3 regions of the Sinanaerobacter sp. ZZT-01 genome follow, and region 3 is predicted to be linked to each of the others. Evidence: riboswitches for the same ligand, from Rfam matches in the RefSeq annotation. Region 3 holds a riboswitch; each other region holds the start of a gene.

Region 1 (5,558 bases), 290 kb from region 3:
GTTACGCAGGTTGCAGTGAAACCGCCGCTTTTCTCGTTTAAGATTAATGATCGGGAATTGATGCATTTTTCCTATGCCCGTTATTTAGAAAATAAGATAAGAGAAGGTTTTGGCTTTGAAGGTACTTCTATAAAATTTGTATTTAGAGAGAAAGGTGAGTCCGTGAATGAGTAATCCGCTTTATTTAATAATTTCGGTTATACTTTCCTATTTCATAGGAAATATTTCACCTGCCATTTTAATTGCAAAAGCATCAGGGATTGATATTCGCTCGCAGGGTAGTGGAAATGCAGGAAGTACCAATGTTCTCCGTGTATTAGGGAAAAAAGCGGCGATAGCGACATTAGCGATTGATATACTAAAAGGTGTGACTGCGGTTCTTTTAGGTCGTTACATAGGAGGGCAATCCGTTGCTGTTTTTTGCGGTGTAGCGGTATTTATCGGACACATCTGGCCCCTTCTATTTGGATTTCGGGGAGGAAAAGGGATTGCAACCGGGTTTGGAGCAATTGTAAGCATAGAGCCGATTTTGGGTTTAGAGATTGCGGTAATTGCCCTTTTGGGAATCGTCTTTTCCAAGAGAGTTGCTGTTGGATCTGTATTAGCTGCTGCGGCACTTCCGTTTTTGGCTTATTATATGCATCCTGAGTATTTACTTTGGTCGTCAGCGATGGGAGTAATAGCCATTTTCAAACATCGTCAGAATATCAAACGTATTCTGCATGGAGAAGAAGCAAAAATAACTTTAAAAAAATAAATTTTGGAGGCAGAAAATGAATAAAAAAATAGCAGTTTTGGGAGCTGGAAGCTGGGGAACCGCTTTAGCAGTTACTTTAAGCGCAAATGGTCATGAAGTAAATATGTGGGATATTAATGAACAGCATGCGCAGGAGCTGAGGGTGAACAGAGAAAATAAAAGATATTTACCGGAGGTCTCTTTCCCAGAATTATTAAATATTGCTCTGGAGTCGGAACAAGCGATAAAGGGTGCCGATATTGTACTGTTCTCAGCGCCGGCGCAGCATTTTCGAAGTGCTTTGGAAAATGCGCTTCCTTATTTGAGAAAAGATATGGTTCTCGTTAATGTTGCAAAAGGGATTGAACAGAAAACACTGCTTCGTATGTCTCAAATTGCAAATGAAAAGCTGCCGGATGCTGATTACGTTGTACTTTCCGGACCTTCTCATGCAGAAGAAGTAGGAAAAGCTATGCCAACTACTGTTGTATCTGCATCGAAAGACATCAAACTGGCGGAATACATTCAGGATGTTTTTATGTCTGATACATTTCGTGTTTATACGAATACAGACGTTGTCGGAGTGGAACTGGGAGGCGCATTAAAGAATATTATCGCTTTGGGAGCCGGAATTTCAGATGGTATGGGATTTGGTGACAATGCTAAGGCGGCAATGATGACTCGGGGAATGACAGAGATGGCTCGATTAGGCGTAAAGCTGGGAGCAGAGGAAAAAACGTTTTCCGGACTCAGCGGAATGGGTGACTTGATTGTAACCTGTACCAGTATGCACAGTAGAAACCGTCGCTGCGGTATCATGATTGGAGAAGGATTGCGCCCTGCAGAAGCAACGCAGAAAGTAGGTATGGTTGTAGAAGGAATGTTTACAACGGAAGCCGCTTATGAGCTTGCACAAAAAAATGGTGTGGAAATGCCGATTACCGAAGCAATTTATCAAGTTGTAAACGATAAAATGGATGCGAGAAAAGCCGTTACTGCATTAATGGGCCGCAGCAAAAAACACGAAACAGAAGATTTACTGATTCGTTAATATCAAATATTTGGAGAAAAATAAATGGAAAATAATCAGCCAAGCAGTTTTTTTATACAGACCTTTGGTTGCCAGATGAACGAGCGTGATTCCGAAACGATCGCGGGTATGCTTGCAGAGCGTGGATTTACGACAGCAAAAACGAAAAAAGATGCAGATATCGTAATCTTAAATACATGTAGTGTGAGAGAAAATGCGGATAAGCGTTTTTTCGGCATTTTAGGGCAGCTGAAGAAAATAAAAGAAGAAAGACCGTCATTTGTTGTCGCCGTCTGTGGCTGTATGATGCAGCAGCAGCACATTATTGACACTCTGAAAAGCAAATATCCATGGGTTGACTTAGTTTTTGGGACGCATAACATCCACGCTTTTCCCCAGCTGATTGAGGGGGTTCTTGCAGAACGTAAAAAAATTGTCGATGTTTGGGAAGAAGCCGGAGCTGTAGTGGAGGGATTACCAGCTAAGCGGCTTTATCCTTTTAAAGCTTTTGTTAACATAATGTACGGATGTAACAATTTTTGTACTTACTGCATCGTTCCTTATACGAGAGGAAGAGAGCGAAGCAGAAGACCGGAGGAAATTATTTCCGAAGTGGAGCAATTAGTTGCTGCGGGTGTAAAAGAAGTGACTTTATTGGGTCAAAATGTCAATTCTTATGGGGTCAGCTCCCACGGAAGTGACTATTGTGCGCCAAAAGAAAACGGGATGGACTTTGCCGGACTGATTTATGCACTGAATGAAGTGGATGGATTAGAACGCATTCGATTTATGACCTCGCATCCAAAGGATTTGTCAGACCATTTGATTCAGGCCTTTCGAGATTGTGATAAACTTTGCAAACATATTCATTTACCGGTTCAGTCTGGAAGCACAAATTTACTGAAGAAAATGAATCGAAACTATACAAAAGAACAGTATCTGCATTTGATTGAAAAACTTCGTAAAGCAGTTCCGGATATAGCGATTACCACTGATATTATTGTAGGTTTTCCGGGAGAGACAGAAGAAGATTTTTCTGAAACTTTGGATCTAGTGCAAACCGCACAGTTTGATTCTGCTTTTACATTTTTATATTCCATAAGAAAGGGAACACCTGCCGCAAACCTTACGGATCAAATTTCTGAGTCGGTGAAGCACGAGCGCTTTAATCGTCTGGTAGAGTTGATGAATGGGATAACCGCTCAGATTAATAAGAGCTATGAGAAAACCGTGCAAAAAGTATTGGTAGAAGGAACGAGCAAGACCGACAAAACGACTTATACCGGAAGGACGGATTCTTTAAAGATAGTCAATTTTAAAGGAAACAGTGCGTTAATCGGTGAGATCGTAGAAGTGAAAATTACAGAAGGAAAGACGTTTAGTTTGACCGGAGAAGTCATCTCATAAGTGAAATAGATATTTGATTTAAAACTGCTGTGAAATCATACAATGCAATGTTTTTCAGCAGTTTTTATCTGTCCAATGTTTTTTGAGCTTTCAAATCCATATCGAAGAAGGTATGAGAAATTTTATGGATTGTAGAAATTTGTTGACATTTGTTTGAAAATTAGGATATAATGTAAATTATAAAAGTTCCATGAGGATTAATAGGGAAATTGGTGTAAGTCCAATGCGATCCCGTCACTGTAAAAAAGGGTTTCTTCCAAAAACCACTGGATATTTTGTATCCGGGAAGGAGGAAGGAACGATGCTTTTAAGCCAGGAGACCTGCTTTTATGCATATCAGCAATGCCTACGGAGGATGGGTGAGCTCAAAGAAAAAATGACAAGGAATTCTTTGTGTACACTTATTTGTGTACATTTTTTTTTGATTAATATTCTTGATATAGTATGAGATAAGCAATGAGGAGAATGTAAATGAATCTAATTGACCTTACGCAAGCATTAAAATACAGAAACGAAAAAATTCAGGGAGTTGTGGAAATCGCAGAAGCAGGCGTTCAATTACCGATTACCGTTATCTGCGGAAAAGAAGAAGGAAAGACAATTTTAATAACAGGTGGCATTCATAATGCGGAGTATGTTGGAATACAGGCAGCACTTGAGTTGTCTGTTTTTTTAAAACCGAGTCAGATCAGCGGGAATATCATAATACTTCCATTGGTAAATCGAACCGGATTTGAGCATCGCACAAAAAGCTGTGTTTATGAGGATGGGAAAAATCTAAATCGTGAATTTCCCGGGAATAAAGAAGGAACATTGGCAGAAAAAATTTGTTATTACATAGAGAAAGAAGTTTTTTCTCATATCGATTATTATATTGACCTGCATTGTGGGGATTGGCATGAAGAATTAAAGTCCTATGTATATTGCCAGGGAAAAGCCGATGAAGAAACCTGCCGTATTTCCGAGAAGATGGCAAGGCAAGTGAATGTAAAATATATTGTGCAATCTCAGAACGGAAGTGGAGGTGCTTATAACTACGCGGGAAGCTTGGGAATCCCGGGTATTTTGCTTGAAAGAGGAAATCTGGGACTCTGGTCACAGGATGAAGTGAAGGAAGACATCTTGGATGTAAAAAGGATTTTAAGAGCAATGGGCTTTCTTGTGGGCAGTGCATTTGAGAAAACCGATCAAATCCTGATTAAGGAAGCGTTTTATGAAGAGGCAGGAAAAACAGGATGCTGGTACCCTCGGCACCGAGCCGGTGATATCGTTGAAGAAAATGAGGTATTAGGAGAAATCAGAGATTATTTTGGAAATTTACTGGAAAGACATATTGCAAAAGCAAGAAGTGTTATTTTGTATCAAATCGCAAGCTTGTCTGTTTTAGAAAAAGAAACGGTCATTGCTTACGGAAAGCTTTTCGATTAATGATTATAGGCAAGGAGGAGGCATTTTGAGCGGGACAAAATTGAGGAATAGGCTATTTGAGACTATAATCGTTTTATTCGGGATTAGTTTTATTACATTTGGGTTAACCTACCTGGCTCCAGGGGATCCCGTTAGAACCATGTATGCTGTATCTGGGAGTATTCCAAGTGAGGAAATTTTAGAACAAACGAGAGAAAGTATGGGGTTAAACAAACCGTTTTTTATCCAGTACTGGAATTGGCTCGCTGGATGCCTTCGCGGGGATTTTGGTATTTCTTACTCTATGAACCGACCTGTTGCTGATATTATTTTAGTAAGATTATGGCCAACTTTAAAGCTGGCATTTACCTCTCTTGCCTTTATGATTCTTGTATCCGTTCCACTTGGTATGCTTGCAGCGGTTAAGAGAAACAGGGTGGCAGATTACTTGATACGAAGCGGCACTTTTTTAGGGATATCCATACCTAATTTTTGGGTAGGGATGCTCTTGTTATATGTGGTTGCTGTAAAATTTAAATTAGTATCAGTCGTTTCTATGGGAAATGGAATCGAAAAGCTGATTTTGCCGGCAGTTACACTTGCATTTGCAATGTCTGCAAAGTATACGAGGCAGGTGCGAACTGCTGTTTTGGAAGAATTGAATCAAGAGTACGTTATTGGAGCAAGAGCAAGAGGCATTAAAGAAAGCATTATTCTATGGAAGCATATCTTTCCAAATGCATTATTGCCGCTGATCACCCTGCTTGGTTTATCATTGGGAAATTTACTTGGTGGAACTGCAGTAGTTGAAGTTATTTTTTCTTATCAAGGACTTGGGAATTTAGCGGTTTCTGCGATTAAAGCCTATGACTATCCTTTAATTCAAGCCTATGTAATTTGGATTGCAGTGATATATATGGTAATCAATGGGCTGGTGGATATTTCATATTCTTATTTGGATCCAAGAATTCGAAAAAG
Region 2 (5,558 bases), 730 kb from region 3:
GTCACAAGGATCAAAGGTGATATACAGTGCATCCTCATTCCATATGGCAGTCAATATAAGGTCTGCAGTCAGTGCGGTTTCAAAATCATAAGGAATATCTCTTTGTGTATCCGGATTGTCTCCGGCAAACCAGTTCTCGAAAAAGTAGCCTTCTCGCTCAATTAAAGGCTTCGAAAGATACTTTCCATATTTTACCTTAGTCGGAATTTCTCCTTCTATAATGGTTCCTCCATCCAGATTCCATGTGACATCTATGGTCTCGGGCGCATCGTCTGCCTTCTTTTGAAAAATAGCTTCGGCAATTACGCTTCTGCCCGGATTTTCAAAGGTAAATACAATCTTGCCGTCAATTTGATCTTCTCTTGACTTTTCCAGCTTATTTCCATCTGTATCCGTCAGGTTCAACAGCTTCAAAATATACCCGTCCTCCGGCGTTACTGTCAAGTGTAAGGATTTCTCAATAAGGTAAGGCTTTGCTTCCGCATCTTTCCCAAAGACGATTGTCCCGCCTTTTTCCTCCCCTGCTTCATCCTTCACCTTACACGTAATTTTTCCCACTGCGAGAATATCTTCATCCGCAAAAACAAGATAACTATCTCCCTGTCCCCAGATTCCAGAAAAGGTTTTTTCTTCGTCTACTTCTACTGTATTTAAAAGAAAAGCTACCTCGCCATTTAAAAACGCAGTCTCCGGTTTAGCAATCGCCACCGAAGCGTCCTCAGGACTTTCCACGCTGCCTTCTAAGAAATAGCAATTTATCAGATTAGACGTACTGGTGCTAATTCCGCCTTTTTTCCCTAGGGAATCTACGTTTCCTAGATTATAGCAATTTGAAACAGGGCTGCTTGCAGTTTTTCCTAAAATGCCACCTGCTTCTTTTTTGCTTGCATTGACTTCACCAATATTATAATTGTCACTCAATTCACAGACTGATGAATACCCTATAATACCTCCTGCCGTTTCCGATGAATCTACATCTCCGCTGTTTTTGCTCCGCAGTATTTTACTCTGCTTTGCCTCTCCGGTAAGTCCACCTGCCCGTTTTGTCAACGCTTCTATTTTTCCTTCGTTGGAGCTATCTTGAATGCAAGACTTCTTACTTGCACTCCCTCCTAAATTTCCTACAAGCCCACCGACATACCATTCTCCCTTTATTCCTGCTGTATTTTTGCAGTCATTCATTTCTACTGATGTACCTTTTCCGGCTAACCCTCCTGCATACATTGCCTTCGTTCCTTTTACTTCAATTCCCCCATTGTTTTCACAGTTTGAAAGTATCATAGTCTTTTCAATTGATTCTGCATTTCCTATCATTCCACCAGCATAATAGCCTGTAATTGTTACCGCACCGCTGTTTATACAGCCGATAAGAGAAGTATCCATTGCATAGCCTAAAATTCCTCCCGAGGGATAGTCCTTTGCATTTGTTTCTGTCTTCCAGCCTCCGCTGATGCTTCCTTCGTTCGCACAGCCTTCAAAGTTTCCTTCCTCAGCAAAGCCAGCAATGCCTCCCATTCCTCCACTATGTGCCAAATTTTTCGTTGCCTCTGATTCGGAGGTAATGATGCCTTTGTTGCTGCAATCTGTCAAATCACTCTTCTTTACATAACCCGCAATTCCTCCTGTACAGATTTGATTCTTCTTGCCATCTTCCGATAAATTTAAAACACTTATATTGGTATCATTTCTGCAATTAATAAATTTACTCTCCTCTGCGTAAGCAGCAATGCCTCCCGCATAGATATTTTTTGCTTCTGCCGTTCCCTGTACCGTGCTTCCCTCACCAATCTCTGTATTTTTAATTTCCGCATTTTTTATATATCCAAACAACCCGATGTATTCCAGGCTTGAGGTTTCCATCTTTAAATTTCTTACCTTGCATCCGTCGCCGTCAAACACACCGCAAAAGGGATGTTCTTTTGTTCCGATCGGCGCCCATTCCTGAAGCTCTAAGTCAATATCCTGCGTCAGCTTCAGCGTTTTCCCCTTAAAATCAATACCGCTATTTACTAATCCCCCTAATTTTTTTATACCTTCCGCATCAGCAATAAAATAGATGGCACTCTGAGTCGTTGCTTCATACTCCATTATATTCGGCAATCCATTCTCAAAGGCAAGCTCCAGTGTTTCCATAACCGGCTCAGAAATCATTTCCTTCAGAGCCTCTTCTACCGGTTCTTCCCTATCCTCTTGATTTTTTATCACATCATCTGTTGTAGCCGAATCCTCCGAAAGAACATCTTCGCTTTCTTTTTCTGTTTTTTCCATTTCGCTAAATTCCTTTTCATCTGCGCCTTCTTCTGTTTCTTCCTTCTGATTATCAGACTCTTCTCCTGCCGTATTCTCATCTTCAAACATATTTTCCCCTACATCAATCCCCTCATCCTCCGATACTCCCACGGCAGAATCTGATTCTTTATCCTTGCTACCCCCGTCTTGTACAACGCTCTCCGTTCTCCCTGACAGCTCTGTACCCCTATCTTGTGCGTAGCTTGCTCCCACCGGTATGATCTGCCCCAAAATCAAAACCATGCACAGTGTCAAGCTTAAAAAATAGTTTCTTTTCTCATGCTTCATTCTTTCTACCGCCTTCTACTTTAAAATAAGGATGTGCCTATCATCCAAAAATGAAGACACATCCTTCTCCTCTCCTACTTCTTACTCAAAGCATCAAGCCTTCTATTATTTTACAACGTAAAAATGATCGTAATCATTTCCGAAGGTTAAGATGCCGTTGCTGGACGCCATTCCCTGCAACGCATACGTATCTCCTTGCGTCTGCCATACCTTAGTTCCGGTACTTGCGTTATAGCAGTAGCCTGCTCCGGTTGCGGAATTGGTATTGAAGTACAAATAGTTCACGCCTCCGTCCGTATTCACAAGTACTGAGCTTTGTACCGGTCCCGGTGTTGCAATTGTCGTAACTGCATGACTTGTCTTATCTATCTTCTGCACACCGCCTGCGCTAAATCCAGCGTAATAGCCTACATAAATATCATTTCCTACTACGGTCGGTGTCGACGTGGAGGTCGCTGCGAGCTCTGCCTTCCAATCCAAGGTCGGCGTACCGTTATTTGGTGTAAAACTCCAAATGTAACCGCCCTGGCTCGTGAAGTAAAGGTGCCCGTCTACGAGGGAAATCGTGCTGCGCACATTGCCCGGGCTCACACCGCCTGCCGTTGCTAGATTGATTACACTTCCCTGTGATACATCTTCAAAATCGTCGCCAACCGGACGGGCATACAGATAGCCGTTATCTCCGCCGAAGTATACGTAATCCTCGTCTACCACCGCACCGGCCCAGTAAAATCCGCCGTTACCCGGGTTGTATTCCAGTAACTCTTCTACACCCATATCATATTGATAATACGTGCCTGCGTGACCCGACCAGGTTCCGAAGTAAATGTAATCTCCGTCTTTTACAATTGGCGTATTGATCTGTGCGTTATTTGGCACAGCCAGTGACCAATCTGTAGTTGGTGTAGCGTCGATATCTACTACCTTTGTAATGGAAGTTTTTTGCTCATATAAGCTACAGTATTCGATTTCCACTGTGTTTCCTGTATTTCCGCTTATCTCATAAGTGAATTCAAGCGTATTCGCTCCGGTAAGCACTGCTGCTTCTGCCGCTGAAGATTGGTCATCAAAGTTTTTATTTAAGTAATAGTGACCGTCGATCAGATCTGCAGACGTGAAAGTCTTTTCTCCCACTACAGTTCCGTTCAGCTTTGCCGTAACGGTCATACCCACACCACTTCCGTTGATCTTCACGCCGGTAGCCGAACGGTGCTTCTTGCCGTTCTCTAAATCAATATTTGCCTGTGTCATTGTAACCGTCTCATCCCCGGATACAATCACCTTATTCGCTTCCATTGTGATTCCGGACCCAGATACGGTCCAATCCTTTGTTACTCCTGCTTCTAAAGCCAAATTATCGTTTGTTGCTTTCTGGTTGTAGCCGGAAGCGCCTACATAGATGCTTCTGTCTTCCACATCCAGATATGGGCTGGACAGCTGAAAGCCTGAGCTCTGCGTGATCTGCGCATCCCATACGACGTGCGGTGTCGATGCGGTGCAGTCGATCTTTGCAAGCCGCCCGCCACCACTTCCATCCTCTTTTACGGTGTACCCGTCATACAGCACATACGCATAGGTATCACCATCACCTGTCGTTTCCATGACAGCGGCGGAATCGACGCCGTCCCAGCCGGAGCCGTTATGCGGCAAAACAATCTGTGTAACGCTCGGACTTGTTGTCGTTGGCGCTCCATCCGTCAAGATTCCGTTGTGAATATCATTGCCTTGATACGTGGGCCAATCAGCCGCAAAGGCAGGGATTCCCATACTTGCTACCATAGCTGCTGTTACCAATGCAGCTATTGGCTTTCTTAATTTGAATTTCATCATTCGCTTCTTTCCTCCTTCTTTTTCTTAAATAATTGAGTTATGCTCCATACGGCGAGATTACCGTATTTTTTCAATCATGCTCACCCCCTTCCTCTTTTATTTCAACAAAAAAGACTGCGGCAAAATGCCGCAGTCCGTTTTCACTGCTCCTATTTATATCATGTGCTCTTTTTTTCCTTCAAAAAAATCCTGCAAGTCATTTACCTCGTGACTATCACTGCCTTCTATCCATGCAGGTCTTCTGACTTGCGCATCTTCGTTTCCAATCTCCTTCCCAAAGGGCTTATCACCCCTCAGTGGCAGTCTGCATTCCGCAAATATGATTCAGAAACTCCGCGCTTACAGCGGCGGGTCCGTGCCGGATTTTCACCGACTTCCCTCTTAGCTTCCGGCTTTACCCGGTAGAACATGAATATGTATTCAATTCGTTTTATACTTGTCAAACATTGTCGAAAATATTGTTTCTTTCTTAATATTTACAATTTTATAGATTTATACTACCATCTATTTTTCTATTTTTCAAGAGCAAAATTACTACCGGATTAAACCGGCAGAACATGAATTGTATTATTTTTTCTAATTTCATCTGATTTGAGTTTATGTTATCAGCTTTCATTATATTTTGCAAGTGAAAATCATGCTAAATATTTCCTAATTTGTAAGATAGATAATGTCCTGTTATGTGAATTTAAAGAAAAAGAAACTAACTGCTCTGTTCTTCCTCAGCAGTCAGCTTCTTTTTACTTATTTCTTCCTATCTCTAAGGTATGCAAGCTCTTTATTCATGCTACATCAACACTGTTTTTGGGTTCATAATATGATTCGGATCAAATACCTTTTTAATCCCCTTCATCAGTTCCAGCTCTACAGGTGATTTTTGCAAGGTTAAGTCCTCTGTCCTGATTTTCCCAATCCCATGCTCTCCTGTAATCGTTCCTCCGTAAGAAAAGCAGGCATCATACATTTTCTGCTTCAGTTCCTCTGCATACGGCGGAATGCTCCCGTCCTTCAAATACAAAATATCATTATGCACATTTCCATCTGCAATATGCGCAATCACATTCGTACTGGTATCATACTCTTTTACCAGTCTTTTTAAATCGCTGATAAAAGCTGGAATCTCTGAAACCGGCACTGCCATATCAAAGGAA
Region 3 (5,558 bases):
TTATTTTGCAATTGGAAAACATAAGAAAACGTTTCAGCAAATATTGAAAAATCCTCACGTTGAAATTTGTACATCCTCTAAAGACAATGAGTGGATCCGGATTCGTGGTGAAGTAATCGTTGATGATAATTCGGAAGTTCTTTCCGCTGCATTTGAAACAATGCCTATGTTGAAACAGATTTATAACGACACCACCGGCCAGAAACTCGGTATGATATACATGAAAGATCCGGTTGCCGAAATCGCTGATATGAAGGGGAAATTTGAAGAAGTTCAATTATAAAATAGAGAAAAAATCCGCCATGCGATATGTTTTTATCGTTTCATGACGGATTTTTTTACTACTTAACAGTTAAATGAAAAATCTTTCTTTTTGCTGCAACATTTAATTCCCTGTTGCATTTTTGACCTGTAAATCTTACAGTCGGGTTGTTTTGATAAGCTGACAAATAATCGGTTTCTCCTTCAATCGTTTCTTCTTTCCATTTTGCCTTGCTGCAACCAGTAAGCATGAATGCAATTTTCGGACACATGTGCACAATGCTCTCTTTTGAAAGTACACGTTCCAACTCTTTGATGAGAGGGTATGTAAACCAATCTACGATTTTTTTCGCAAATCTCGGACCAATGATATTAACTCCCCCAGATGAATCCGAATAAAAAAATAAGTGGCATCCCGCTTTTTCAGCCGCAAGAAAATAGGTAATTAAATCTGTTTTTGCTTTTTCACATACCTGTTTCATAAGATCTGGTTTCGCCACACATGTCATAAAAACCTTTTGAATGTCCATTAAGGAATTAAGCATGTCAAATATTCCTCTTATTTCTAAGGCAACCGTTTCACCTTGTTCGGTCAATATCCTACAAGCTTTTAAAAGCTCTGCCATTCTTCCGTTTGATGGGTCCATTCCAGGCAAAGTCAAAAATTCTTCCGTTTCTTTTAAACAATCTACACTTTTTCGAGGACCAAGCGGAGATTCATCATATTTAATCATCCCTCCCAAATTTTCAGCTTCTACACAAGTGTCAAAGGGAAGTTTACAAAAACTGCTTTTTCTTTCTTGTTTAATTTGAAGAGCTAGTTTTACCATATCTTCAGCATGCAAGTATAAATCTGGTAGCTTCATTCCTAGGGAAGCTGCGTACTCAGGTGTAATTCCCCGATAATCAGCATATTGACATTTAAAATCAACTAATTTAGCCATCATCAAATCCTCCTTTTTCAATCATTCACACTTCCTTCATTTGCTAAATTGTTTTGATAACCAATCGGTATTATGAATTAAAACCCTGCTGGATTCTCCTAATTCGTTTTCTCAATTGGCTTAATACGTTTATTATATACTGTTAAAATATTATTTCCATAAGATTCAGAAATTTCGATTAAAGTTTTTCATCTGCGCTCTTCGCTAATCCAAAAAGAAACGCCTGTTTGTGTATTCATAATTCCATATTGGAGATGATGCATATCCAGTATTTGTTTTACGATTGCGAGTCCTAAACCGGTCCCCTCAATATTCTCCGCTTCACTCTCATCCCTTTTTCTCGATTCTTCCGCCTTGTAAAATGGTTCCCAAATATGATCCATTTTTTCCTCCGGAATTGGCTCGCCCGTATCTTCTATTTGAAACCCTGATTTCTCTATTCTTACGGTTATCTCTCCCCCTTTTATACAATAACGCAGGCTATTTGAGAAAAGATTATGAAGAACCTTTGTCATTTGCACGCTGTCACACGTTAAGATGAATAAGTCATTTTCTTCTATATGCAACAAAATCTCTCTTTCCATAAGCATCCGATTGTATTTTAAACTCTCTTGTTTTATAAGATCATTCATCTTTATTTTTTCTAAATGAAGTGACTGCACTCCAGATTCCAGTTTAGATAATGTCAGCATTTCCATTATCATATGATCCATCCTCTGCACTTCTCCTGCAATGACATCCAGATATTCGTCTTTTTTAAAATTGATATTTTCCTTTAGCGCTTCTGTATAGGCACTGATAAGTGCTACCGGTGTTTTCAAGTCGTGTGCAATTGCATCCGTAAACCTGCGTCTGTTCACTTCAAGTGCCTCTTGTCTTTTGTAAATTTCCCAAAGCTTGCGTGACAGAAATATCCACGTAAACAGGAGTAAGAGGAACGAGGATAAATAAACCAAAACTAGGGATTTAAAAGTATATAGCCAAGGGTTAAAGACCCCTTCCACTACAAAATAGAAACCCTTCCCATCCATGATTTCTCTGTCTTTAAAATAGCAAATATCGGTTACCTTAACCTGCAAAAACCCTTCTGCATAATTGTAAACGTAACGATCCTTTAAGTTGATAGGATTCAGTACGGAAGGATCTGCTGCTGCTTTTGCTAAGGATGATTTTTTTAAATTCTCAGAATCTGACAAAGGAAGATAGTCTAATCCATTTTTCACAGTATAACTATTTTCAAGTGAACAATCTATAAAGTTTCTTAGTTCAAAATCATCTATATTTTCCGGATGGAAGATATATTCTTTCTCCAATTGCTCATTTAATTTTCGGGAAGAAGAAGCTATCGAACCACTCCCATCTTCTAATGATGTATAAGTAATATCATTTATCTCATATTCTTCTTCTGTCACAATGATCTTCTTTGGAACAATTTCATTATCCTTTATGTATATATCCGCTGTAATCTTATACTCTTTTACTAAATCGCCCGTTTTTACCTTCTCATCTAAGGAATGTGGACTATACTGCCAATACTGTTCTAGCTCATTTATTTCGTCAGGTTTCATATAGTCATCCAAGCAGATTCCAAAGGCTTGCGTTGTCCAGTCGCCGTATTCTGTCTGAATATGCTCATTTATTACAAGATATTCTCCACTCTTACTGATTAAGTCTTTATTCTCATCAAAAATAGCACAAGCTCCATATAAAAGCGGCTCTCCCATACTGCTTGCAATCGAATTGCAGATTTTTGAAATCGCATAACGATTTACCAAGCTGGGATCGGCTTCGTATTCGAACATACTTTTCTGGGCCATGTACACTGCATTGCTTAATTTGTTGGTATTAACAAAGGCAGTTCTTGACACTACAATCTGCTCATAGATCACGGTAAAAATCATCATGGTAATCAAATAAAAAATCAAGAGACTAATTAAAGTTCTCACGTATATATTTTTCTTTTCATATCTATTTTTCATGGTTCACCTCAAATTTATATCCTGTTTTTACAATTGTTTTTATATAAGAATCGTATGGCTTAATCGCTTTTCTCAGCTTTTTCACATGACTGTCCACAACACGGTCGCTCCCATCAAAAGCATGGTCCCATACCTGATTCAACAGCTGCTCTCTGGTTACTATCCGTTTTTCATTTCTAATAAAAAAAAGTAATATCTTATACTCTAGATTGGGTAGATTAATATAATTGTCATCGATTTTTATCTCTTTTCTTTCAGGATAAATGGTAATCCCTCCTGCCTGAAGCTTCTCACTAACTACCCTGCCTGCAGTTCGATTTATAAGTGCAGTGGACTTTGCAAATAAGACTGCAAGTGAAAACGGTTTTGTAACATAGTCATCTGCTCCGAGCTCATATCCGTAAAGCTTATCTTCTTCGTCTGTCTTGGCAGTTAAAAAAATAATGGGAACCTCCGAGTCTCTTCGTACCTTCTTACATAAAGAAAATCCGTCCAGCTTTGGCATCATTACATCGAGCAAGATGAGATCAAATTCTTGCAAAGAAAGAACTTCCAGTGCTTGCAATCCATTATTTGCACAAACTAGATTGCAGCCTTTTACTTCAAAATAGTCTTTTATGATATTCTGCATTTTTAATTCATCCTCTACCAATAATATTTTATAGGTCATCTCATTACCTCCTTCTGCCGTATATCTTATTATACCGATATGTTCTCTTTATGTCCTAAAGAAATCTTTTACTGTAAATGAAATCAGAGAATAAAAAAATAAGACCACAATAAAAAAATGCGGTCTTATAGATTTTTTTGTTAAATATTCCATATTTCTTTTTACATTCGCCCGGCTTCAGTCAGCTGCTGTCTCCCATGGAGTATAAACACAATAGCACTCTCTTGTTTCACCCATATAAATCCAAACATTATCTCCCATCTCTAATCTCTCATCAAACGTTTGATTCGGAATAAAAAGTTTAACTGAAACTCTTTTTGTCCCTCGAAGGGTCAGCCCTTCCGGACTGGGGTTGCGCTGAAAGCTCTTAAGCTTATTTCCTAAGTCGGAAATTCCTGTTTCCTTTGACAAGGCCGGAACAACCTTGTCTGTTTCCGCATACACAATGTTATCCGGATTTTTAAACCACTGAATGTTCATACTAGAATCCTCCATTTATTTTATATCATAAAAAAGTGAATAGAATGAAATCGAAAATTTCGATTTACAAAGGCTCCGCTTTATGCAGATCATATTAAAACTTCTGCCCAATTATGTAGAAACAGCTTATCGACAAGTCATGTTGTAGCATAAAAAAACTGTGACTAGATGAAAGTCACAGTTCCGTTTTTAACTGGATCTATTTATGCACATTACACACTACAATACAATTTGTTTACCATAGCTTCCTGCGCTTAAAACTTATGCATGTCTTCTGACTCGTGTATCATCACCCTTTGCCGACCTTCCCAAGTTTTACTCAGTGGTTGCTACTTTCCATAGCTGCGGCTTGGATTCCTCACTTACAGCGGCGGTACCGTCCCGGATTTGCACCGGAGTTCCATCTTAGCCATCAGCAACTTTCTACTGATGGAACATAAACTTTACTATTTTATTTATATTCAGTATCTCATTTTCTTACTCGCTTGTCAAACTAGCTTTCAATTCCCCTTTCAATGAAAGAACACTCTGCGTATTACACAGCTTATTGACAACCTAACTATCCTATGCTATTCTATTTAGATTGTTAGTTTAAGCTAACTTTAAATTTAATAATTATTAAGAATTAGTTTTGAATTACCTGCTTAAATAGAAAGGATTATATTATGAATACCACACAAAAAGGCTGCTGCTGCCAAAGCAACCATGAAAGCACTTACGAAAACGAGCATAGTTGCTGTGGATGTAATTGCGGACATCATCAAAAAAAAATGCAAATATCGGAAGAAGAAACGGAATTCCTAAAACAATTAGCACAGATTCCTTATTTACCTTTGGCCCGCTTTATATTGAAAAGCAGCAAGTCAAGCCATTTAGAATCAGTAGCGCTCGCTCCGGTCTGTAGCACAAGGAAAAGAGAACGAGGACTTCTTATTTGATATTCCCTTCATAGAATTTGGCAGCATTGCATTAACCTATGCGGGGCAGATAGTAATTGAAAATTTCGATTAACAATATCTTTGTGTTACACAGCGTAAATAAACACGTAACGTACCTATGAAATATGTATGGAAAAAAGTAAAGAAATTTAGGAAAGAATCGTCACCCGACTTCCGCCGGATTTTTCTTTCGTTATGACAATTTGTTTATCGATCTTTTCCTTAAGTTCATTTACATGGGAAATGATACCGACAAGTCGCTTGCCTTCCGTAAGGCCTGCCAGTA

Evidence for each region. A riboswitch is a leader RNA that binds a small molecule or an ion and turns the genes downstream of it on or off. The one in region 3 is predicted to bind cobalamin.
Region 1: linked by a shared signal. The riboswitch ahead of U5921_RS15625 (M14 family metallopeptidase) and the one ahead of U5921_RS14285 (hypothetical protein) in region 3 are both predicted to bind cobalamin.
Region 2: linked by a shared signal. The riboswitch ahead of U5921_RS10625 (hypothetical protein) and the one ahead of U5921_RS14285 (hypothetical protein) in region 3 are both predicted to bind cobalamin.

Annotation. Positions count from the first base shown of each region.
Region 1 is NZ_CP141728.1:3,233,179-3,238,736, reverse strand. It holds gene der (ribosome biogenesis GTPase Der) at 1-174, shown strand, start outside; gene plsY (glycerol-3-phosphate 1-O-acyltransferase PlsY) at 167-757, shown strand; gene U5921_RS15635 (NAD(P)H-dependent glycerol-3-phosphate dehydrogenase) at 774-1,787, shown strand; gene miaB (tRNA (N6-isopentenyl adenosine(37)-C2)-methylthiotransferase MiaB) at 1,812-3,173, shown strand; cobalamin riboswitch at 3,340-3,517, shown strand; gene U5921_RS15625 (M14 family metallopeptidase) at 3,645-4,601, shown strand; gene nikB (nickel ABC transporter permease) at 4,627-5,558, shown strand, end outside.
Region 2 is NZ_CP141728.1:2,213,746-2,219,303, reverse strand. It holds gene U5921_RS10630 (InlB B-repeat-containing protein) at 1-2,577, opposite strand, end outside; gene U5921_RS10625 (hypothetical protein) at 2,683-4,407, opposite strand; cobalamin riboswitch at 4,621-4,834, opposite strand; gene U5921_RS10620 (FAD-binding oxidoreductase) at 5,195-5,558, opposite strand, start outside.
Region 3 is NZ_CP141728.1:2,944,814-2,950,371, forward strand. It holds gene U5921_RS14265 (pyridoxamine 5'-phosphate oxidase family protein) at 1-283, shown strand, start outside; gene U5921_RS14270 (uroporphyrinogen decarboxylase family protein) at 342-1,208, opposite strand; gene U5921_RS14275 (HAMP domain-containing sensor histidine kinase) at 1,394-3,184, opposite strand; gene U5921_RS14280 (response regulator transcription factor) at 3,174-3,854, opposite strand; gene U5921_RS14285 (hypothetical protein) at 4,032-4,334, opposite strand; cobalamin riboswitch at 4,581-4,789, opposite strand; gene U5921_RS14290 (hypothetical protein) at 5,000-5,272, shown strand; gene U5921_RS14295 (SMC family ATPase) at 5,422-5,558, opposite strand, start outside.